3 regions of the Paenibacillus sp. FSL R7-0204 genome follow, and region 1 is predicted to be linked to each of the others. Evidence: riboswitches for the same ligand, from Rfam matches in the RefSeq annotation. Region 1 holds a riboswitch; each other region holds the start of a gene.
The links. A riboswitch is a leader RNA that binds a small molecule or an ion and turns the genes downstream of it on or off. The one in region 1 is predicted to bind cyclic di-AMP.
Positions count from the first base shown of each region.

Region 2: linked by a shared signal. The riboswitch ahead of MKX42_RS11265 (hypothetical protein) and the one ahead of MKX42_RS31620 (hypothetical protein) in region 1 are both predicted to bind cyclic di-AMP.
Region 3: linked by a shared signal. The riboswitch ahead of MKX42_RS00860 (3D domain-containing protein) and the one ahead of MKX42_RS31620 (hypothetical protein) in region 1 are both predicted to bind cyclic di-AMP.

Region 1 is NZ_JBBOCA010000001.1:7,292,840-7,300,505, reverse strand. It holds gene MKX42_RS31640 (family 43 glycosylhydrolase) at 1-725, shown strand, start outside; gene MKX42_RS31635 (zinc-dependent metalloprotease family protein) at 933-1,604, shown strand; gene MKX42_RS31630 (hypothetical protein) at 1,624-2,316, shown strand; gene MKX42_RS31625 (hypothetical protein) at 2,440-2,637, shown strand; gene MKX42_RS31620 (hypothetical protein) at 3,185-3,637, opposite strand; cyclic di-AMP (ydaO/yuaA leader) riboswitch at 3,772-3,941, opposite strand; gene MKX42_RS31615 (hypothetical protein) at 4,148-4,396, opposite strand; gene MKX42_RS31610 (glutaredoxin family protein) at 4,503-4,745, opposite strand; gene ytxJ (bacillithiol system redox-active protein YtxJ) at 4,742-5,068, opposite strand; gene MKX42_RS31600 (SDR family NAD(P)-dependent oxidoreductase) at 5,297-6,019, shown strand; gene MKX42_RS31595 (ThuA domain-containing protein) at 6,069-6,704, shown strand; gene MKX42_RS31590 (CHAD domain-containing protein) at 6,798-7,666, opposite strand, start outside.
Region 2 is NZ_JBBOCA010000001.1:2,545,309-2,552,974, reverse strand. It holds gene MKX42_RS11275 (alpha-galactosidase) at 1-1,557, shown strand, start outside; gene MKX42_RS11270 (flotillin family protein) at 1,692-3,122, opposite strand; gene MKX42_RS11265 (hypothetical protein) at 3,141-3,638, opposite strand; cyclic di-AMP (ydaO/yuaA leader) riboswitch at 4,011-4,193, opposite strand; gene MKX42_RS11260 (TetR/AcrR family transcriptional regulator) at 4,576-5,202, shown strand; gene MKX42_RS11255 (MMPL family transporter) at 5,232-7,655, shown strand.
Region 3 is NZ_JBBOCA010000001.1:170,465-178,130, reverse strand. It holds gene MKX42_RS00885 (tRNA1(Val) (adenine(37)-N6)-methyltransferase) at 1-143, shown strand, start outside; gene rsmI (16S rRNA (cytidine(1402)-2'-O)-methyltransferase) at 140-1,045, shown strand; gene MKX42_RS00875 (AbrB/MazE/SpoVT family DNA-binding domain-containing protein) at 1,981-2,235, opposite strand; gene MKX42_RS00870 (HD domain-containing protein) at 2,511-3,794, shown strand; gene MKX42_RS00865 (TatD family hydrolase) at 3,848-4,618, shown strand; cyclic di-AMP (ydaO/yuaA leader) riboswitch at 4,818-5,047, shown strand; gene MKX42_RS00860 (3D domain-containing protein) at 5,336-6,496, shown strand; gene rnmV (ribonuclease M5) at 6,658-7,209, shown strand; gene rsmA (16S rRNA (adenine(1518)-N(6)/adenine(1519)-N(6))-dimethyltransferase RsmA) at 7,206-7,666, shown strand, end outside.

The sequences.
Region 1 (7,666 bases):
ATGGCTGGCTGGAAATGAAGGATGGATCGAATGTAGCGAAAATGGAAGTTGAGGGGATGACAGGTGTTGAATTAGAGGCCGATGGACTCTCTCATGACGTATTTGATGATTTTAATCAGGAGAAATATGATCTTCATTTTCTGACTCCGTACCGTGAACAGCAGGGGGCATGGGTGAATACGGTTGAACGTCCGGGTTACTTACGCATTCATGGAGAGAATTCTTTTTTCTCGCAGATTCATCCGGCGATTATGGCTACGCGTGCAACCTCCCTTCATTATGAAGTGCAAACCAAGGTGGAGTTTCATCCCGATCATTACTCGGAAACGGCGGGGATGGGGCTATACTATGATTCGAATAATTGGCTGTACGTTCACTTGACCCACTCCGAATCAGAGGGCACGGTTCTATATGTGCTGCAGGCCAAGCTGGGGGAACGTATTGAGCTGGTCCACCATTACATTCCAGTCCCTGATGACACAGCGGAGCTCAAGATTATCTATCATTCAGGCATCGCGAGTATCCTTTACCGCTTCGGGGATAACGGGGAATGGCAAGCTTTTGTAGAAAATATCGATGCTCTCTATTTGTCGGATGAAGGCGTGAACGGGGAGCCGGGAGAGATTGGCGGATTTACAGGCTTGTTCAATTTCATCGGTTCCGTTGATGCTCACCAGCATGACTCCTTCGCTGATTTTGACTACTATGGCGTGAAGAATTACTAATTGGACAAAGCAGAAGCTTATCATGCTAAAAGATTCGTCTGAAACTTGTAGTAGGAAAAGACCATCCTTTAAAGGATGGTCTTTTGATTTATATTGAATTGGAATATGAAAAAAAATAACAAATAAGTAATGAAAAAAGGAGGATTTATATGTAAAATATAAACATATTTAGATATAATAACTTTTAAGGAGAGGTGAAAATTTTACATGCATAGTAAAAAGAAAGCGTTAACATTATCACTTATAGCATTTTTGACTTCCACTGTCCCTATTCTTCATTCTACAGCAAGCGCACATGAAATATACTACACAGGTTCACCCACTAATGCGACTGCTTACCCGATTAAATGGGATAATTTAAGTAATGGTAAGGCAAATTTAAAAATTAATGGAGATAACTTGAGCACTGAGTATACCAGCGCATATTCCACTGCTTCCTTTTTATGGTCAACATATTCAAAAAAAGTTACAACGAGTCAAGCTAGTTTTGGAGCCTCTACTCTTGATATAGCTTCAGCTACTAAGGCTTATTGGGACCAACGCTTCGGTGTTATCGGTACAGGTATACTTGGAATAACTGACTCCAAGTCAACTGATGGATATATTATTAACTCTTCAAATGTACAAAACTCTTCAAGGAAGGTCCGGTACGCACAGATTTTTATGACACCCTATACATCGATGTATAGTAGCTCCGATAAGAATAATCATAAAATCGCTACAATTACCCATGAAATTGGCCATGCGCTGGGGCTTGGTCATCCTAACGAATATTATTACCCCACTAATGCTGAGTCCATTATGCGAACTGGTGGAAGTTATGAAGGATATTATACTCCTAGAGCACACGATATTAATGACTTGACTAATAAATATTAAATTTATAAGGAGGATTGAGATGAATATAAAAAAATTAATGACCCCTGCGGTCATGGCATTTATCGTACTGGGGCTGATCACAGGCTGTTCAAGTGTTACTTCCTCAACATCAGATATGTCTTCCGCCACAAGCCTTTCTCCGGAGAAAATAAAAGAGCTTCGTAAAACATATCCTGTATCCACTGGATCACCCCAAAATGTCGATCTACAGGATTTGACATTTAAGCAGGTGCTGGATTATACGGATTCGGTTATTATAGCGGAGGTCATTCAGCAAATGCCGGATTTCAGCGTGGATCTAATTACGGAGCCAGGTACTCCGGAGGGCAATTTGGCTGAGAAATTAGAAGCAGCCGGAGAGCAGCCGTATCGGCCGGAGTTCACTTCTTTTCAAGTGAAGGTAGATGAAGTCGTCACAGGCGAGGAGGTTGGCAGCACCATTAACCTGATTTACAACTCTGAGTTTAAGGGAATTGAACCCGAACTCAAACCAGGTATGAAAATTGTCGTAGCCGTGAAAAAGGGTGTAGGTAAAGAGCAGGAGGGAAGCTACTCGTTTACGCGATATGGTACGTATTATGTGGTTGAGGACGATTATGTTCTATCTGCGTTTGAGGGTCAAAGTGAAGAAATGAGAGGCTTCTCCCAGGATACTAACGGCTATAAACTGGATAATCTTATTAGTGAGATTAAGGCTTTAAAAAGCAATTAAAGGTATCCTTTAAATCATGTGACGATCATTCCCTAGAGTCTTGCTTACCCGGACCCTGAACTGGTGAAAACGCCGGAGATGGTGTACCTTAGTAGTATTAGTCTTTAGGAGTGGTGAATGGTTGTGAAGAAAAGTAGACAAACCCCCGTGCTGGTCGCGGCTTCTATCCTGCTCATTATTGTCAGCAGCCTGATCCCCTCGGATCAGTCGACTTGGCTGGGGGCGTTACAGACCCTTCTGCTGGGAGCCGGACTGCTCGGCTGCTGTATGGCTTTTTGGCGGTTTGCCAAGGGCGGCAAGGGTGGCAAGGGCAAGAGCTGAGTTCTATGTAGTGAACGGCAGGCGGAGACAGGATCAGTGCATGGGATGATCGAGCTATGTAAGATGAGCCAAGCACTGCATGGGTGCTGGTACTGAGAGTCAAGGACTAAGTCGCGGCGGATGCTGCGGCTTTATTTGATAGAATTTATATGTTTTGGGGTCCCCGCAAAAGTACCTGAATGAATATCGAAGCTAGAGCCCCATTGAGGGGTATTTTGTATTGTAGGCGGACTCAGAGGCCCTTATTTTGTGAAAAAGACCGATTATCTCCCCGTTGCGGACTGAGAGGACCTTAACGGGCTGGGTGGAGCAGAAAATGAGGCGGAATGGGTTAATTAAGCGCCTCTCAGTCCGCATGGCCTTCAGAATAGTCTCATTTGCCGAAATAGCGGATTTGTAGTCCGCAGCCCGCCCGCTATCTCCTTCTGCCGCACCGGTATCCTAATTCCGCCACATCAGACTCCTTCTGCCATACCCGTATCATAACTCCGCTACATCCAACTCGTTCCGGCGCACACATTCCCATAGCCCATGCTAATCACCCACCTCATCCCGCCGAAGGGCGGTGGACCGCAGGCAAGGCAGAATGTGCGGCTGCCATCTGCTCGCGTATTCCTCTTAGCCGGGCCTTCAGCTCGGGGATGCTGCACTCCAGGATCCGGCTGATGTCGGGCAGGGGGAGCTGGATGCCGTACCATAAGGCACTGGCAACGTGATCGTCCCAGTTAAGCGCAGAAGCGGATCGGCTACGGTTCCGCGCGAGCACGGCACATTGGCGGATGCACTCTTTGTAGGCAGCCGCAGCAGCGCCGTCCCCTGAGAGGCTGCTCTTGAGCCATAGTGGATGGAGTGCCACGAAGGTGGCGGTGGTTGCTTGCTCGGCGCGGGCGCCTTTTTCCAGCAGCAGACAGCTAAGCGCATAGACGGGACTGCTATATTGCCGGGTGTAGTGGTTGAATCCGGCAGCAGCAGCTGCCTTGGGCGATAAGGGGTCAGGCATGTGGTCACGTTCCTTCCTGAATCTATACTGTGCAGTTCATTCCAGCGCGCAAAAAACCGCAGGCAGAGGAGGACCTCTGCCTGCGGTTTTGGGTAACAGGCGTAAGACGCCTGGCACAAAAGCATGGCGGATCAGGGCTCTCTCTTGGCGCTTACGAGGTTAGCTGTCGGATTCGGACGGTGAGAGTCGCCCTACCTGCCGGAGACCTGCGCGTGGCATTCTCCTTCGGATTCACCCCAAGTCGGCCTGACGGCCGGATGGTTCCCCCGTTTTCCACATGACGGAAATTCAGCGTGCATGCATATGCTCATTTTCATGAATGCGTTCATTTGCTTTCAACACGAATCATACTCTTTTCGGAGGGGGTTTGTAAAAATGGAAAAGAGTGCTATTCGTCTTTTTTTCAGCAAATGGCTGAATGGCAGTGCATAGGGAAGCCAAAACTCATATATGTAGCAGTTTATCTGCCATTTATCTCGCTCAAGCGCTGTTTTTTATTTTTGGCAGAGATCACCACCAAAGCGGAACCTTCTGATTCTTCCAGGCAATCATCCGCTTCACCTCACGAACGGTTCCAGTTGTAATCTCATAGTCGCTGCGGTTGGTGGCATGAAGGTCAAGGAAGTGCAGCATCCCTCCATAAGTCCCTACAGCCAGCAGCGTCTCATCCGAATTGACAGCTAATTGATTGACGTCGCTTACATAACGCTGCCCTTCTTCACGCCATTTGGCGGCATGCTCATCCTGTAGCCACTTCAATTGATCAGTCCTCCTGTTCCAGATATATATAAATATACAAATTTCACATCAATGAACCGCAAAAAAAGGTGCTGCTCCTCTTGAGAGGACAGCACCTTTGTGTATATTACAGAACAGCAGCATCCATAAGCTCCTGGAGCTCAGGAAGATTGAAGCCCTTGACTGCCCGGTCCCCGGATACGGTGACAGGAATGCCCATGAAGCCCAGCTTCTCTACTTCCTCTTGATAGACGGAGCTTGTCATCACATCCCGGACCTCGAAGGGAATTCCTTTGCTCTCCAGCAACTGCTTGACCTGATTGCATTCGCTGCAGCCGGAGGTCGAGTAGACAATTACGTTCGCGCTCATTGTTCCACTGCTTCCTTTATCGCTTTTTGGGTAATCTTCCAGTGTGAGGTGTTCCAGCGGACTTCGCTGTCCTCCAGCAGGAAGATTTGCGGGGATTCATGCTTGATTCCGAAATCCTCAGCAATCTGATTGGAGACAGGACGGTCTTCGATTACATGGACCACGGCTGCAGGAGTATCTGAATGCTGTGCATAGGCCTGGAATTCTTCATTGGCCTTGGCGCTGATCGGGCAGGTGGTGCTGTGCTTGAAGAGCAGTTTTTTGCCAGGCTGCCCGATATATTGCTGTAATTCTTCTTTAGTGTGGATTTGTTGAATAGACACCTTAGGATCACCTTCCCGGGTAAAAGTTAATGAAACCTGTTGTCAACAATTGTGTTGTTAACAACTATTAATCTTGATTGTAACATAGTTCAAAATTAAAGCAAAAGTAAAGTTAAGCTTAGCTTGCCCCTCCCTTGCAGGATGTTGTTAACGGCGCGAGGCCATGCTAATGTGAGAGGGATGAACCTAGGCTCGGTGCATAATCATGCAGATATGAGGGGGGAGCTAATGAAAAGGGTTGCTTGTGTTACCGGTGCTGACCGTGGACTGGGATTGTGCCTCGTTCGATCTCTTTTGGAGAGTAAGTACATGGTGTTTGCCGGACAGTATTTGCCGGACCCTGCGCTACTTGAAGCTTTGAAAGCGCAATATCCGGATAGCCTGCGGCTGGTCCCTCTTGATATCGGCAATGCAGGGAGCGTAAAGGAGGCCGCACGGAGTATTGCCGGGAGTACAGGGCACCTTGATATGATTATCAATAATGCGGGGATTATCCACCGGTCGGATGATGCAACGGTGCTCGTGGATATGGATGATGAAGCGATGGCGGAGATTTATAACGTGAACACGCTGGGTGCGCTGAGGGTGAGCAATGCATTGATGGGCTTACTGCTGCAAGGCCGACAGCGTCTGGTGGTTAATATCTCGTCAGAGGCCGGAAGCATCGGACGGAACAAGCGGATCAATATGTATGGCTATTGTATGTCCAAGGCCGCGCTTAATATGCAGTCTTCGCTGCTGCACAATCATCTGCGTACGATGGGCGGACAAGTGCTGGTCTTCCATCCCGGCTGGCTGCAGACCTATATGAACGGGGAGAAGGATGCGAAGGCGCCTGTAACTCCTGAAGAATCGGCAGGCAAAATTATGACGATCGTTCATAACCACAAGATGTATCTTGCTGAAGAACCGGCTTATATCGATCTGGACGGCAATCTCTGGCCCTGGTGACACGAACATTCAGGACAGGCTATCTTGGCAAAAGAGAGGTGTGTACATCATGTCTTCATACAAAGCACTGGCGTTCGGCAGCTATACCGAAGTGAAGTATCATCCCTTCGAGGGGGTAGACCGTGAGCTGGAGCAGCTTCTTGAACCGGAGTTCCAGGTAATTTGTACGGAGGATTACGGACGGATGAACCGGACAGAATTGGAAGAATGCAGACTGGTGGTCTCCTATACGGAGTTCTCCGAGGAGCAGTTACCCGCTGTGCAGAGCGGAGCTCTGCTTGCTTATGTGGCTGGCGGCGGCGGGCTGCTTGTCGTGCACAACGGCATATCCCTGCAGCGTAATCAGGAGCTTGGGGCAATGCTCGGTGCCCGGTTCACCCATCATCCGGCGTTCACAGCGCTGCAGATGAAGGTGACTGCGCCGGAGCACCCGATTATGGAGGGGATCTCTGATTTTGTGATAGAGGACGAGCCATACTATTTCGAGCAGCATCCCCACTTCGGGACAACGGTGCTGGCCGAATATCCGCATGACGGAGCGATGCGACCGGCGGCATGGTGCCATACCTTCGGCGAGGGCCGGGTGGTCTATCTGATGCCTGGGCACCATCTGCCTTCCTTCTCCTCAGAGCCGCTGCGCCGGATGATCCGCAGAGGCGGATTGTGGGCTGCCGGAATGCTATAGTACGTGACGTTAATGGTAAAAGGCAGGATACCGCTTGGATAACATGCGGTGTCCTGCCTTTGTGTAAGAAATGGGATGATCAGCTATGATGCCCTATTTCGGGGGTTCAGCAACAGGGACGACCTCGTTCTGATGAAGGGCCTCCAGTACCTCTGCCCGCAGCGTATCGGTGAAGGCGGCCCAGATTTTTTTGCCGACATCCAGCTCTTCACGTCCAATCGATTGCAGCGTTTCAAGCCATACCCGCTTGTCATTAATGAGTCCGAGCTGTTCCTGGATGTCCTTATAGAAGGCTTCATGGGCATGGAATTTCTGATCCAGCGCAAAAGCAGCCGCACTCGCCGTATACCGCAGTTCTTTGGCCGCAATTCGCAGCTCATGCAGAGCCTCGAAGGCTTCCTGCGATTCGGCTGCCGGTCCCTTGAATAGGGCTTTGCAGGCTTTTTTCTTCTGTTCAAAGGCGATTTCAAGCTCGCGCATGGCGACATTGGCGTCTTTTTTGGCAGCGAGGGGCTCTAGCCCTGTCCGGGTAAAAGGTGTCCACAGCGCTTCGAGCGCTTGGCCGGACAGCTTGGGCAGTGCCTTCTTCAGCTTCTTGCGGGCGGCCTTCCGTGTATCCTTCTGGTGTTCGATTACCGCCCTCAGCAGCTTGGCAGTCTTCTTATCGCCCGCCTCCTCCGCCGCCTTGCGCCGGGCCTCAAATGACCCGATCAGCACATCTGCATCACGGACTCTGCCGAGCTTCTTCTGGGCCTGCTTGAAGCTTTTATACAAGTCTGCTGTTGCAGTATGGCCCGGATCAAGAATGGATAACAGGGTCAGCAGCTTGCGGCTATTGACTCTGGCCTGATGAATATCCTCATCGTTGAACCCTTTGCGTGCATCCTTGCTGTAGTCCTGAAAATTAATATACAGCTTGTTCATGGCCTGTTCCCATTGCCTGGATTTGCTTAGGTGCCTGT
Region 2 (7,666 bases), 4.7 Mb from region 1:
GACGTCTATGGCTTCAGCCTCGTCTACAGCGGCAGCTTCAGTGCTACTGCTGAAGTGGAGCAGTTCGGACAGACCCGTGTAAGCCTCGGAATTAATCCGTTCGACTTCTCCTGGCTGCTGGAGCCGGGCCAATCCTTCCAGACCCCAGAGGCTGTGCTTGTCTATTCCAGCGAAGGCATCGGCGGCATGTCGCGAACCTATCACCGGCTGTACCGGACCCGGCTCTGCCGCGGTGTTCACCGTGATCAGGCCCGGCCGATTCTGGTCAACAACTGGGAGGCGACTTACTTCGACTTCAATGCGGACAAAATCGCGACCATCGCCAAAGCAGCAGGCCCGCTCGGCATTGAGCTATTCGTCCTTGACGACGGCTGGTTCGGCAGACGCGACAAGGATAACAGCTCACTCGGCGACTGGTTCGAGGACCGCCGCAAGCTGCCTGAAGGTCTGGCGGATCTGGCAGACCGGGTCAACAAGGAAGGTATACAGTTCGGTCTATGGGTGGAGCCGGAGATGGTCTCGCCGGACAGTGAACTGTACCGCAAGCACCCGGACTGGTGCCTGCATGCCGAAGGACGCCGCCGGACGGAAGGCCGCAACCAGCTGATCCTGGATCTCTCCCGCCCGGAGGTATGTGACTATCTGTATGAGACGCTAAGCGCGGTCTTTTCCAGTGCCCCGATCCGCTATATCAAGTGGGACATGAACCGCAATATGACCGAGATTGCATCGGTGAAGGCCGCCCCGGACCGGCAAAAAGAAACAGCCCACCGCTATATGCTCGGCCTGTATCATCTGCTGGAGCGCCTGACCTCGCGCTTCCCTGACATTCTGTTCGAGAGCTGCTCCGGCGGCGGCGGCCGGTTCGATCCGGGTATGCTGTTCTATATGCCTCAGACCTGGACCAGCGACAACACCGATGCGGTTGAGCGTCTGGCGATTCAGTACGGCACAAGCATCGTCTACCCGGCCAGCAGCATGGGCGCGCATGTATCTGACGTTCCGAACCATCAGGTGGACCGCATTACCTCCCTCGCTACACGCGGCGATGTGGCGATGAGCGGTAACTTCGGCTATGAGCTGGACCTCACCAAGTTCACCGAAGCCGAGAAGGACCTGGCCGCCCGGCAGATTGCCCAGTACAAGGAGATCCGCACACTGGTGCAGCAAGGGGATATGTACCGTCTGCTGAGTCCGTTCGAGGGTAGCGGCGAGACTGCCTGGATGTTCGTCAGCGAGGACAAGACCGAAGCCTTCGTCGCTTACTTCCGTGTACTCGCAAGACCTAATCCGCCGATTTCACGCCTTACGCTCAAGGGACTGAACCCGGAGCTGGATTACGTCATTGAGACCGGGGCTGCCGGCAGCAACGGGCATGTCCACGGTGGCGCAGAAGCTTCTGCGCCAGCTGGAGGCGATAGCTCCGGTCCGTTCCAGACGGCCTTTGACAGCACCCCGCTCGGCGGCGACCGCCTGATGCGCATGGGCCTCGTGGTCTCCGACCTGCGCGGAGATTACGCAAGCTGCACTTACCGTCTGAGAGCGGTACAGCGCTGATCTACAGCTTCAGACATACCATAGGCGTCAGCCTCCTTTTGGAGATTGACGCCTGTTTTTTTGTGGAGAGATGCAGTCAGGAAGGGGCTAGCTGCCGTTTCATTAACTACTTACTGCCTCCCCCTGCTCCTCTTCTACTCCTGTCCATGTTCATGATCCCGGCCAAGTAACCCGCTGAGCGCCTCTGTTACATTCATGCCGGTCAGCGTCTTGGTCAGCTCAGGCACCTGGGCCATGATTTTGGCGATATCGCCGGTAATTTTGTTTACGCCTGAGGAAGCCCCGTCCTGGGAGATGACGGTGATTTTATCTACCTTGGCCAGCGGGGAAGCGATTTTCTCAGCCAGCTCCGGCAGGATTTTCAGGAATTCCACAGTCAGGGCCGCTTGAGTGAACTGTTTGTACGCCTCAGCCTTCTTCTGCAGTGCTCCCGCTTCCGCCGCTCCGGCGAGCTGGACGATCTCCGCATTCGCCTTCCCTTTTGCCAATTCCGCCTCCGCTGTTGCCAGTCCGCGCTTGGTCGTCGTAGCTGCTTCAGCTTCCGCCTCCAGAATCTGCCGCTGCTTGGCGGCTTCCGCTCTCATGATCGTTGCCTGATTCTCCGCCTGGGCAGGCTTGATCACCGTTGCCTCCAGCTCCCGCTGTCTCAGCTCGACCTCGATCTCCCGGACTGTGCGGTTGGCTTCGGCCTCCATCTGAGTGATTTTCACCTGCTCCGTAACCAGGGACTGCTTGATCTTGTTCTGCTGCAATTCGTACGCCAGATCCGCCTGCGCCTTCTTCACTTCTGTCTCCAGCTTGAAGTCCGCCTGCTTAATATTCAGCTCCTTCTCGAACAGGGATTCCTTCGCACGGGCGGCGGTTCCCGCTTCTATGGTCGCCTGATGGGCATTGGCTTTGGCAATGGAGGATTCCTTCTCCGCTTCGGCCTGCTTGATCTGTATGTCGCGTTCGGCTTCGGCCTTGGCAATACTGGCGTCGCGGCGGATACGCTCAATTTCGGGCACGCCCATATTGTCGATGTACCCTTTGTCGTCGGTAATCTTTTTGATGGTGAAGCTGACCACCTCCAGCCCCATTTTGTCGAGGTCCTCCGAGCAGGTCTCCCGCATCTTGCTGTTGATTTCGTCTGGGGTCTTGAGTATAGATTCTACACTGAGCTGGCCGATCAGGCCGCGCAGATGACCCTCCACCGAATGCAAAATAATCGTCTCACGGTCCTCTTCCGGCCGGTCAATGAACTGCTCACTGGCGGTGAGAATAGCGGTTGGATCGCTTTTTATCTTAATCTGGGCTACGGCCTCCAGGTTCAGCTTGATGCCTTGACGGGAGAACATGGCCTGCGCCGGGATCACATCGAAGCTCATCAGCATCATGGAGATGGTTTTATTGTTCTGGAAGCCGGGGATGACGAACGTCCCGCCGCCCTGGACCACTCTTTTGCCGCCGAGGCCGTATACGATCATGGCCTGATTGGGCGGAACCTTTTTATACGCGGTCACAATACTGGTTAACGCCAGCAGAATCACAACAACAATAGCTCCGGTTACATATAAAATTAACATTTGCTCCGACACTCCCCGTTAGTTTTGTTCCATTTCCCGTTCGAACAGGGTGACCGCTGCGATCCCCTTATCCGTCTTCACAATAATCACCCGATCGCCGCGCAGCAGTGACTGGCCGGATCCGGCCCGCACGCCGATGGAGCGCATGGTCCCGTGCAGCACATACTTCATCTCTCCCACGGCCCCATCCGCTGCGGCGATACTGATATAGCCGAGCTGGCCAGCCGGATCATAATCCAGTTCACTCATACTGCTGTCATACCGGGTCATCACCCGGGCCAGTACCGTGTAGAGCAGGATGCCCGGCAGCAGGGCGATCAAGGTACAGACCAGTACCACGGCGAGCAGCTGCATCCCGCTGTACTTGACAAGCATATACCCCGTGCCGCCCCAGACGGTGACAAACACCATCAGCGGAAGAATCGGCAGAAAGCCCGGCCCCCCGGTATCACCTCCCCCGACATGCAGGTGGCCTGCCAGGCCGTGTCCATGAATGCTGCCGCTTAGGATAAGCACGAGGCCAACCCAGAAGCAGACGATAAATACAGTAGCGATGGTAACCCCCTCCTTTCAATGTAATATGGCTATAAGAAAACTGACTGTAGTGGCGATGCGGAAACTGACTATTGTGGTACATAAACTGAATAACTAGTGTTGTTATAAGATTCAGTTGTGCTTCCACCTGTCACTATTGCCCCTAATTTCCACTTTAGGCTGCTTGGTTGTGTATGGCAGAGGCGCAATTGGATTCAGGGGCACTTGTGCTCTTCATTTCCGTATCCAGCCCATTTTCAGGGCATTCAGTGGGATTAATCCCCTTCCCTACACAGCAAAAAGACCACAGCAGCAGCAGGGCTCTCCGTGGTCGGTTACTCGATCATGGCGCTCATCCTCTCTCTTCGAGGCTTACGGGGTTAGCTGACGGATTCGGGCAGCGAGATTGCCCTACCTCACCAGAGCCATAGTAGCACACTGGCAAGGATTCACCCCGGGTACTCAGCAGCCTATCCTTAAGCCGCCTGCACCAGTTGGTTCCCCCGTTCCCGTTACGGAATTCAGCCATTTCAAGAACAGTGTCATTTCATTCGGTTGTTGATTGAATCTTACGCCTGCAGCCATTTAATGTAAAACCTCACGGATGACAAAAGAAGTCAATAATGCTGTCCCTTCGTGAATGAAGGCGCATTCTTCAGCTCTGCTCTTATCCGCCCGGGGATTTGCTCGCGCTATCGTCTGTTTACACCCATGTTACTCTTCCTCTCACGTACTTCCCACTGCCCTCCTAACTTAATCCCCTAACCCTACTTTTCTTCCTCAGCCCATTACTCCAAATTTAAAATATTCACATTTCCGTCACTCGATGCTCATTGTGCAATCTTTCCCTTTGAGCAATAATAGAACCTATAGATTCTATAGGGCTTATAGCTCTTAGGGAAAGGAGGAAGGTTGAGATTTGAATTCCAAACTGAATTTGCGGGACAAAAAAAAGGAAGCCACCGCCTACGCCTTAGCTGTAGCGGCCTTCGAGCTTGCGCTTGATAAGGGTATGGACGGCTTCATCGTGGACGATATTGTCCAGAAAGCCGGGTATTCCCGGCGGACTTTTGCGAATTACTTCTCCTGCAAGGAGGAGGCGGTAGCTGCCTATTTCATTGGCATGATTGCTGTCCAAGAGAAAGAGGAAGAGCATAACCCGCTGGCTGCTCTGGCGCCGGATTCTACACCGCTCGATGCCCTGTACAATCTGCTGAAGCTGCAATTCACCTCGGAGTTCCTGCATAAGCTGCGGCAGTTCGTCTCCCTGGCGAATCAATATCCGTCCCTGGAGCCTTACATTCTCAATGTCTTCCGGCATTTGCAGATCACCGCCCAGGAGACACTGGAGCAGTTCACCCGTGGACGGTATGCCGATGGATATACCCACCTGCTGGTAGGTGCCGTCTATGGGGCCTTCGTGCCTATCCTGGACGGACGGCTGAACGTCATGCTACCGGGTGAGCAGCAGAGCGGGGACTCCGGGGCTATGCCGTTTGACCAATACCTGAATTCCATGTTTGCTTATTTACGCAACGGCTTCTAAATTCACAGATAAAGAGGAGTAACCATTACATGTCTACCTTTCTATACCGCTTAGGAAAATCTGCTTATGCCAAGCCTTGGGCCTTCATTGCAGTCTGGATCATTGTACTCGGAGTTGTAGGCACCCTGATTGGAGTCAATGGCATTCAATCCAGCTCCGAGATGAAAATTGAAGGCACAGAGTCGCAAAAAGTGCTGGATAAGCTGACAAAAGAGCTGCCCGCTGCGGCCGGAGGCCAGGCTAGTATCGCCTTCACTGTACCGGATGGGGAGCGCCTTGATACGCCTGAGCGTACAGCGCTGCTGCTAAAGGCTATTAATGATGTATACAACATGGAATATGTCATTAACCCTGCCGAACTGGCAGCACAAGCAGCAGCCGCTGCCGATCCTTCTGCCGCCGCTGGCCAAGCTGCTGCCGATCCTTCCGCTGCCGCCGGTCAAGCCGCTGCTGATCCTTCCGCTGCCGCTGGTCAAGCTGCTGCCGATCCTTCCGCCGCTGCTGGCCAAGCCGCTGCCGATCCTTCCGCTGCCGCTGGTCAAGCCGCTGCTGCTCAGGCAGCACCGTTCGGTCCGCTGATTGCCCAAGGCGCTCCGGTTCCCGGCGTGATGCTGTCGGCTAACGGCAGCATTGCCCTGTTCCAGTTCCAGTTCACGGTTCAGCAGACATCTCTGCCATCGGAGGTGCCGGACAACATTATCGATGCCGTGACCGAAGTTGAACAGTCCGGCTCAGGCATTACCGCGATTCCAAGCGACTCGCTCAAAAGCATGCCGGCCATCGGCTCCACGGAAGCGATCGGCGTAGCCGTTGCTGCCATCGTATTGTTCATGACGCTGGGCTCAGTCGTTGCCGCCGGGCTGCCGCTGCTGACCGCACTTCTCGGTGTAGGCATTAGCGTCGGAGGTGCGTTTGCCCTCGGCAGCTTGATCCAGATGAACGATATTACACCAGTTCTTGCCGTGATGATTGGTCTCGCCGTGGGGATCGACTACTCGCTGTTCATTGTGAACCGCCAGCGCCGTCTGATCCTGGATGAGAAATTAAGCGCAGCCGAAGCAGCCAGCCGTGCACTGGGCACCGCAGGCAGCGCGGTATTCTTCGCCGGTCTGACCGTTATTATCGCCTTATGCGGTATGCTCGTTATCGGCATCGGCTTCTTGTCTACTATGGCCCTAGTTGCTGCGGCCAGCGTGCTGATCAATGTCCTGTTGGCCTTGTCCCTGCTGCCTGCGCTGCTCGGCCTGGTCGGTGAACGGATCGTAACCGCCAAAGCCCGGACCAAGCACAGCACCGCTGCCCAAAAAGCGCAGCACAGCTTCTCGCACCGCTGGGCAAATGCCACGGTGAAATACCGCTGGGCCATCATTGTGCTGGTGGTGCTGGTGCTTGGCACAGCCGCCATTCCAGTGACCAAGATGGAGCTGGGTATTCCATCCGGCGCCTCGGCGAACCTGGATACTCCGGCCCGTCAGAGCTATGATGTCATTTCCAAAGGGTTCGGCGAAGGCTTCAACGGCCCGCTGCTGCTGGTTGCTGAGACAAAGAATCCGTCTGAGAAGATCTCCATGCCGATCCTGGGCAAGCTGGTTCAGGAGCTGCAAATGCACGATAATGTGACCCTGGTCTCTCCGCTCGGTGTCAGTCCCACCGGCGATATCGCCATTATCAGCCTGATTCCGAAGACAGGGCCCACAGATACCGCAACCAGAGACCTGGTACAGGAGCTGCGTGATCCAGCGTCCAGCCTGACCACCCGCAACAATATTAATCTTGGCGTGACCGGCTTCACCGCCATCAATATTGATATGTCCTCGAAGCTGTCCGATGCCTTCCCTGTATACATCGGGATCATCGTGATCCTGTCGCTGATCATTCTGCTCTTGGTATTCCGGTCCATTATCGTACCTATCAAAGCAACCGTCGGCTTCGTGTTAAGTATTATTGCTACCTTCGGCGTAACCACCGCCGTCTATCAATGGGGCTGGCTGCATTCGCTGTTCGGCTTCGATACCGGCGGACCGCTGCTAAGCTTCATGCCGATCCTGGTCACCGGTATTCTGTACGGACTCGCCATGGATTATCAAGTCTTCCTGGTCAGCTCCATGCGTGAAGCTTATGTCCACGGCCGCCATGGCAAGGACAGTGTTATTCACGGCTATGATCTGGCCAGCCGGGTCGTACTGGCCGCAGGTGTGATCATGGTGTCCGTCTTCGCCGGCTTCATCTTCGCCCCTGATGCGATGATTAAGCAGATCGGCTTCGCCCTGGCCTTCGGCATCCTGATCGATGCCTTCATCATCCGGATGACGCTTGTTCCGGCCGTCATGGCCGTCTTCGGCGACAAAGCCTGGTGGCTGCCGAAATGGCTGGACCGCCTGCTGCCGAATCTCGATGTCGAAGGCGATAAGCTGATCGCCAAGCTGAATGCCGAGAGCGGACACAAGCACTAAACTCGCCACAC
Region 3 (7,666 bases), 7.1 Mb from region 1:
ATATGGTTCTGATCGAGGCTGCACGAGACGGGAAGCCGGAGGTGCGTTTACAACCGCCTTTAATCGTATATAATGAGGACAATCAATATTGCCCTGAGATTATGGATATTTATTACGGGAACAAAGAGGATACGAGCCAATGACCATACAATGCCAAAGCAGCTTTCAAAACAACCATGACGGAGCGAAGCTCGAAGGATGCGGGTGCCTGTATCTGGTGGCTACACCGATCGGCAATCTGGAGGATATGACTTACAGGGCAGTGCGCATGCTGAAGGAATGCGATATTATCGCCGCTGAGGATACGAGGCAGACGCGTAAGTTGCTGAGCCATTTTGAAATTACACCGTCCATGCTGTTCAGTTATCATGAGCATAACAAGGCTGCCAGTGGACCGGAGCTGATACGTTATATAATAGAAGGTAAAAATTTGGCACTCGTCAGCGATGCCGGTCTGCCAGCGATTTCCGACCCTGGTGCCGATCTGGTGGCTCTGGCTGTCAGCCATCAGATTCCGGTGATTCCGGTGCCTGGGGCAAATGCCGCATTGTCGGCATTGATTGCCTCAGGACTGCCTACGGCCAGCTTCACATTCATTGGCTTCCTGCCTAGGGAGCGAAAAGATATCCGTGCCGTTCTGGCACCTCTGCGCTCTGCCCAAGGGACACTCCTCTTCTATGAGTCCCCGCACCGCGTTGCCAAGACCCTTGTTCATTTGCAGGAGGCCTTCGGCAACCGCCGGATCACACTAGCGCGTGAGCTGACTAAGCGGTATGAGGAGTTCCTGCGAGGAAGCATTGAGGAATGTCTGGCCTGGCTGGAGGAGCATCCCCCGCTTGGAGAGTACGTAATTGTCCTTGAGGGAGAGAGTAAAGAGGAGGCCGAGCTGGCCGAGTCTTCGTGGTGGCGTCAGCTTAGTACTGGGGAGCATGTAGCCCACTATGAGGCTTCAGGTTTAACGCGTAAGGATGCGATGAAAAAGGCAGCGTCTGACCGCGGCTTGTCCAAGCGCGATATTTATAATGAACTCCTGGAGCGGAGTTAGAACACTGCTGTGCCGGAAAGGTTCGGCGTAACGGCCCCCTGCGGTCCGTTATCTCCGGTCCGTTAGAGCAAATTCGCCAGTCGTAATTATTCCAATTCCGAACAGTTTTAAGCGGTAAGGTATAATTCCAGTAAAAACCTAAAAATGGGTTTATTCATCTGATCACCCAATGAAATAAATGTATTCTATACAATTATATGGGCCAAATCATTCCTTTTATTTGTTATAGTTGTAGTTTATACATTTAAATGTATAGGAAAATGAATAATGTAGAGGATTTATATGGATGTAAGTGTACAAAGTACACTTATAATGATCAGATGGATGATTTAGCAATAAATAGCTGTACGGAATACAGTTATCCAAATCTCCTAAGCCGCTAGCTGCTCCATAGTAAAGCGATTCCCGCAGGGAGAGCGCGTCCTGGCACAAAAGAAAGTCAGCAGCCAGTAACCATCAAGCACCCAAGCCGCTAGTCGCTCTAAAGTAAAGCGATTCCCGCAGGGAGAGCGGGTCTACGCAGATCAGTGGCACGAGACCACCCGGCGCAGCTGCCATAGGCAACCTGACAATGGCGAAACCCTTCGCATGGCAAGGTCTGAGGGATCACCGTAGGGAGGCCGAGAAGGGCCGGTCCACCGTCAATCCCTGCTTCCTTCCGCGCCAGCTGCAGAGATCCGCCAAGCTTCCGGGTGTCCAGAGGGCCGGGGCCCTTGGGGCCCTCCCTGTAGGGAGGGTTTGGGAGGGTAAGAACCAGAGATTTAATAAGTAGATGTGGGGTTTGGGAAGTAGATTTTAAAAAAATAAAAAGGGGTTCCGGGGAAAGTCCCCGAAAACAACACATAAAAAATACCTCCCGCGCGAACGGGAGGCCAAGGAGATATAAAAAGGTTAGAATTAACAATTGGATTAGTTCCTATTATACCCTATTTATTTTAGTTTGTCACAGGGGTAGGGATAGCCGAAATGCATTCATGACAAACAATTTTACCTTTGAAGTAAGTTACATTCTCAGCATTGCCGCAGAAAATGCAAGCAGGCTCGTATTTCTTAAGCATGATCCGCTCACCGTCCACGTAAATTTCGAGCGCATCTTTTTCTCCAATGCCCAGGGTGCGACGCAATTCAATTGGAATAACGACCCGTCCAAGCTCATCTACCTTACGTACAATTCCTGTTGATTTCATCATTACAATCGTTGCTCCTCTCAATGTTCAAAAGCGTCATTATTCGACATTCTTCACTGTTTTATGATATTTATAATACCAACCATTCCCAAAACAGTCAACCTTTTTTCAGGCTAATTTTAAGGAATCTTTTGAGACCACATTTATTTCGCGTTTGATCGGGCAAATCACTCTGAAATAGCTTATTAAGATGTTTGTCGATTTGGCAGTGTATGAATCGCTAATATTCGACAAAGAGCGACAATATATTATATAAAACAAGAAAAGGAGATGATTTCATGAAGCAACCGCTGTCAGAAGAGAAGGTATTTAAGGACCCGGTTCACAACTACATCCATGTACAGGACACTATTATCTGGAGATTGATCAATACTATGGAGTTCCAGCGTCTGCGGCGCATCCGGCAGTTGGGCACCTCCTATTTGACCTTTCACGGAGCGGAACACAGCCGGTTCTCCCATTCTCTGGGGGTATATGAGATTACGCGGAGGATTATCTCCCAGTTTGAACGGAGCGGCTACAAGGACTGGATGCCGGAGGAGAGGTTGCTTACCCTGTGTGCGGCACTGCTGCATGATTTGGGGCATGGCCCCTTTTCCCATTCTATAGAAGAAGCTTTCGAAATGGATCATGAAGACTGGACCTGCCGTATCATTCTGGAAGATACAGAGGTCACTGCTATTCTGCGTGATGTGGCTGAAGATTTCCCCGGTAAAGTAGCCTCGGTCATCTCCAAAACCTATGAGCATGAAATTGTTGTCAATTTGGTGTCGGGACCGCTGGATGCTGACCGGATGGATTATCTGCTCCGGGATGCATATTATACAGGAGTGAATTACGGAACCATCGACATCGACCGGATTCTGCGGATGCTGCGTCCTTATGACGGCCGGGTGGTTGTGAAGGAATCGGGGATGCATGCGATTGAGGATTACCTGATGTCGCGGTATCAGATGTACTGGCAGGTCTATTTCCATCCGGTAACCCGCAGCTCAGAGATTATTCTCAGACAGATTCTCCGCCGGGCCAAGGAGCTGATGCAGCAGCAGCATGCCTTCCGCTTCATGATCGAGCCTTTAAGTGATCTGTTCAGCGGAGAGGTAACGGTAAGGCAGTATCTGCTGCTGGATGAAGCCTTGATGCAGACTGCTTTCATGCAGTGGACGCTGGAGGAGGATGATATCCTGAGCGACTTGTGCAGCCGCTTTATCCATCGTAAACTGTATAAATATGTGGAGATGGAGCATTTGGATTCTGACATGATTGACGAAATTCGCCGCAGCTTTGCCGGTGCAGGACTCCGGCCCGATTATGACCTGGAAATTGATTATCCCACCGATCTTCCCTATGATGTATTCCGTCCGGGAGACGGCTTTGACAGCAAGCAGATCCTGCTTCTGGACAAGCATGAGCGGCTGAGGGAAATCTCCGAGGTCTCGGATATTGTACGCTCGATCAGCGGTATTCACCGCGGCAGACACCATCTGTATTTTCCGCAGGACAGGCTGCAGAAAGCCCTTCCACAGCTGCCGCCATCCATCGCAGAGATTTTTGCCAAATAACAGATCAAGCTTGAAATTATAGATACAATAACAGGCCGAAAGGATGTAATGTAATGCAGTTATTCGACACCCATACCCATCTGGACGCTCCACAATTCGACGAAGACCGCGAAGAGGTCATTGCCAGGGCACTGGAAGCCGGCGTCAGTAAGATGATCAACATCGGCTTTAACCGGGACACGATACCGACGACTATGCAGCTTGCCGAGAAGTATGATTATATTTATGCAGCCGTTGGCTGGCATCCCCAGGATGCCATCACGATGGAGGACGGAGATTTGGAATGGATCGCTTCCTTGTGCTCTCATCCCAAGGTGGTTGCCATTGGTGAGATCGGGCTGGATTACTACTGGGACACCTCCCCCAAGGATGTGCAGCATGAAGTATTCCGCAAGCAGATCGGGCTGGCCCGTGAGCTGAAGATGCCAATCTGTATTCATAACCGCGATGCTCATGAAGATGTGATCCGCATCCTCCGTGAGGAGAAGGCAGGCGAGGTTGGCGGCGTAATGCACTCCTTCTCCGGTAGCTGGGAAAGTGCCAAGATGTGTCTTGATTTGGGCTTCCATCTTTCTTTTGGAGGACCGATTACGTTCAAGAATGCACGGGTGCCTAAAGAGGTGCTTGCCCAGACGCCGCTGGACCGGCTGCTGATCGAAACCGACTCCCCATATCTGACTCCGCACCCCTTCCGGGGCAAGCGAAATGAGACCGCTCATGTGAGGCTGGTAGCGGAGGCGGCCGCGGCAATAAAAGGGATTGAATTACAGGAATTGGCGGAAATTACGTATGCGAACGCACTGGAACGATTTGGGATACTCTGAAAACGGGAGTAAAAGCGGTGAAAAATGAAGTATAGCGGATATATTAAACTTTTATAATGGGAAAATGGCCGATTATTACAATATTTTAATCATTTTTTTACGTAAACGTGGTTGAATCGTCCTTTACAACATGTATCAAAACAGGATATCATCTTTTCAGTGCAGTGAGCTGTTGTAACTGTGACAGTCACTAATTTCATGGATCGTCTCGCTGAGTCTCCGGAAGCGGAGAATGGGGGAACCAATAATGCTCTGCCGCATGAACGTACAAGAGTGCAACCGCAGAATTGCCGCAGGCATTATTTGATTTCTTTACGTGGTCTTGGGGTGAATTTGAGGGCAACCGCCGTGAGCGGGTGACCTGAGATAGGGCGTCTCTCTTATGTCCGAACCCGACAGCTAACCCCGTAAGCGCAAGTAAGAGAGGAAACCTCGTGCATAAGCATTCCGACGTATTCGACACCGGGAAGCCACGAAAGAGTCCTCTATGAACTCTTTTTTAGGCTTCTTTTGTTTTGAATAATGAGAATGCTCCCGGCATACTGTTATATAACAGATCTCCGGAGTAACTATGCCGAGCAGGCGATCCATGAGCAGGAAACGCTGAAGCAAGTGCGGGCGTATCCTGTTGCAAACTCAAACCTAGTTTCGTCAGAAGTGATACAGTCTACCTTGATATAACTTGGACGACGGGGCTATGTAAGGAGGATGGAAAGAGTGGGCGTATTCCAACCAGAGGTATCCCATGATTCGCAATCATCCAGCAGGTCTTTCGCATTACGGTTGAAGCAAGTGAATCCCCGCGTAGTTTTACTTGCCGGTGTGGCATCGATTGTTATCGCACTGTTAATACTGCTGTACGTACACGGTCAGAGCAAAAAAGAAATTACCCTAGTAATAGACGGACAGGTACAGAAACTGGAGACGCGGGAAACGCTGTTCAGTGATGTGCTGGCTAAGGAACAGATTTCGCTGCAGGCGCATGATGAATTATCTATTGGCCTTAGTGATGAAATAAAAGACGGCGACCGTATCGTGATTAACACTGCGCAAAAGCTCGCTCTTACCGTAGACGGAAAGACCGAGACGTTATTTACGACCGAGGATACCATTGGTCAGGCCATCAGCAAGCTGGGCTACAGCCTGGAAGGCTTAGACAAGATTTACCCTTCGCTAGACACCGCAGTATCTGCAGACATGGAAATCAAAATTGTCCGGATTAACAAGCATGTGGTTCAACGGACAACTAATTTGCCTTTCCGGGTCATTAAGACAGCAGACCCCTCATTGACCAAGGGAACCGTAAGAGTGGCACAGGCAGGTAAGCCGGGCGTAATGATCCAGCACATCGAGAAGATCTATCAAGATGGCGAGCTGGCATCCATGCGCATGATCGGCAAGGAAGTACAGACGGTTACCAAGGACAAAGTCATTGCCATTGGAACCAAGCCGCTTCCTAAGCCCGTCGTAGTTACTGCCAAAGTCTCCAAACCTGTAACAACCTCCAAGTCATCTAAAGCCAGCGCAAAGGCCAGCAATATTACCAGTAAGGCTGGTGTGGATTTCGAGTACAAAAGAATGATCAAAAACGTATCCATGACCGCGTATTCGTCGCAGGAACCGGGTATTGGAACACGTACTGCCTCCGGCACACGCGTAACGGAAGGCCGTACTATAGCTGTAGATCCTAGTATTATACCAATTGGCTGGTGGGTGTACATTGAAGGATTAGGGTTTCGCCGAGCAGAGGATACCGGCGGTGCCATTAAAGGCAACAAGGTGGATGTCTATTACGATTCACTGAGCCATGCCCGTAATTTCGGCCGCAAGTCGCGCACACTCTATGTGATCGGACCTGTGAAGCCGGAGCTGAACTAAACGTAAAGTCTTTTGCAAATTAGCGGTTAATACGATATAGTGAGGGAAGCACTTACGGAATTTTAGAGAGCTGCCGCTCATCACTTATACATTCTTTAGCCAAAAAGAAGGGGAGCGAATCCTCTTCTTTTTGCGTTCTGGAGTAAGGAGTAAAATTATTTATGATTAAAGAGCTAATTGTGGTTGAAGGGAAAAGTGATACCGTTGCCGTTAAGCGGGCGGTTGAGGCCGATACGATTGAAACCGGGGGTTCGGCAGTGGATAGCAGGGTCATTGCCAAGATCAAGCTGGCCATGGAGCGCCGGGGTGTAATCATTCTTACCGACCCGGATCATGCCGGAGAGCGAATCCGCAAAATCGTCGCGGCCAAGGTGCCGGGCTGCAAGCATGCCTTCATCCCGGAGAAGGATGCCACCCGTAAAGGCGATATCGGAATAGAGAATGCTTCGCCTGAGGCTATCCGCCATGCGCTGGAGCATGTACATACCTCCTTCGAGGGGGCACAGGCTATCATCGGACTGGATGAACTCATGGCCGCAGGGCTGATGGTGCATCCCCGGGCGGCTGAGCGCAGAATGCAGCTTGGTAATCTGCTCGGTATCGGTTATTGCAATGGCAAGCAGCTGTACAAACGTCTGGCGATGTTCGGCATTACCCGCGAAGAATTCGCGCAGGCCCTCGCCCAAATTGATCAGGGAGGCATTACTTCATGAGCGGTATCGAGAATATCTCGTCCCCAACAAGAACCAAAGCGATAATACAGCGTTACGGATTCTCCTTCAAAAAAAGCTTGGGCCAGAACTTTCTGATTGATCAGAATATTCTGGATAAAATCGTGGATGCCGCCGGTCTGGACAGCACAGCCGGTGCGCTTGAGATTGGGCCGGGGATTGGAGCACTGACGGAACGGCTGGCGATGACGGCCGGGGCTGTCACTGCGGTAGAGATTGACCGCAGGCTGATTCCGATTCTTAGGGATGTCCTGTCGCCTTATGCCCATGTGAAGATCCGTAATGACGATGTGCTGAAGGTGAATCTGCAGGAGCTGTTCGCTGAGGATTTCGCGGGCAGGGACCGGGTTAGTGTCGTAGCGAACCTGCCTTATTATGTGACTACACCCATCCTCATGAAGCTGCTGGAGGAGAAGCTGCCGCTGGATAATATCGTAGT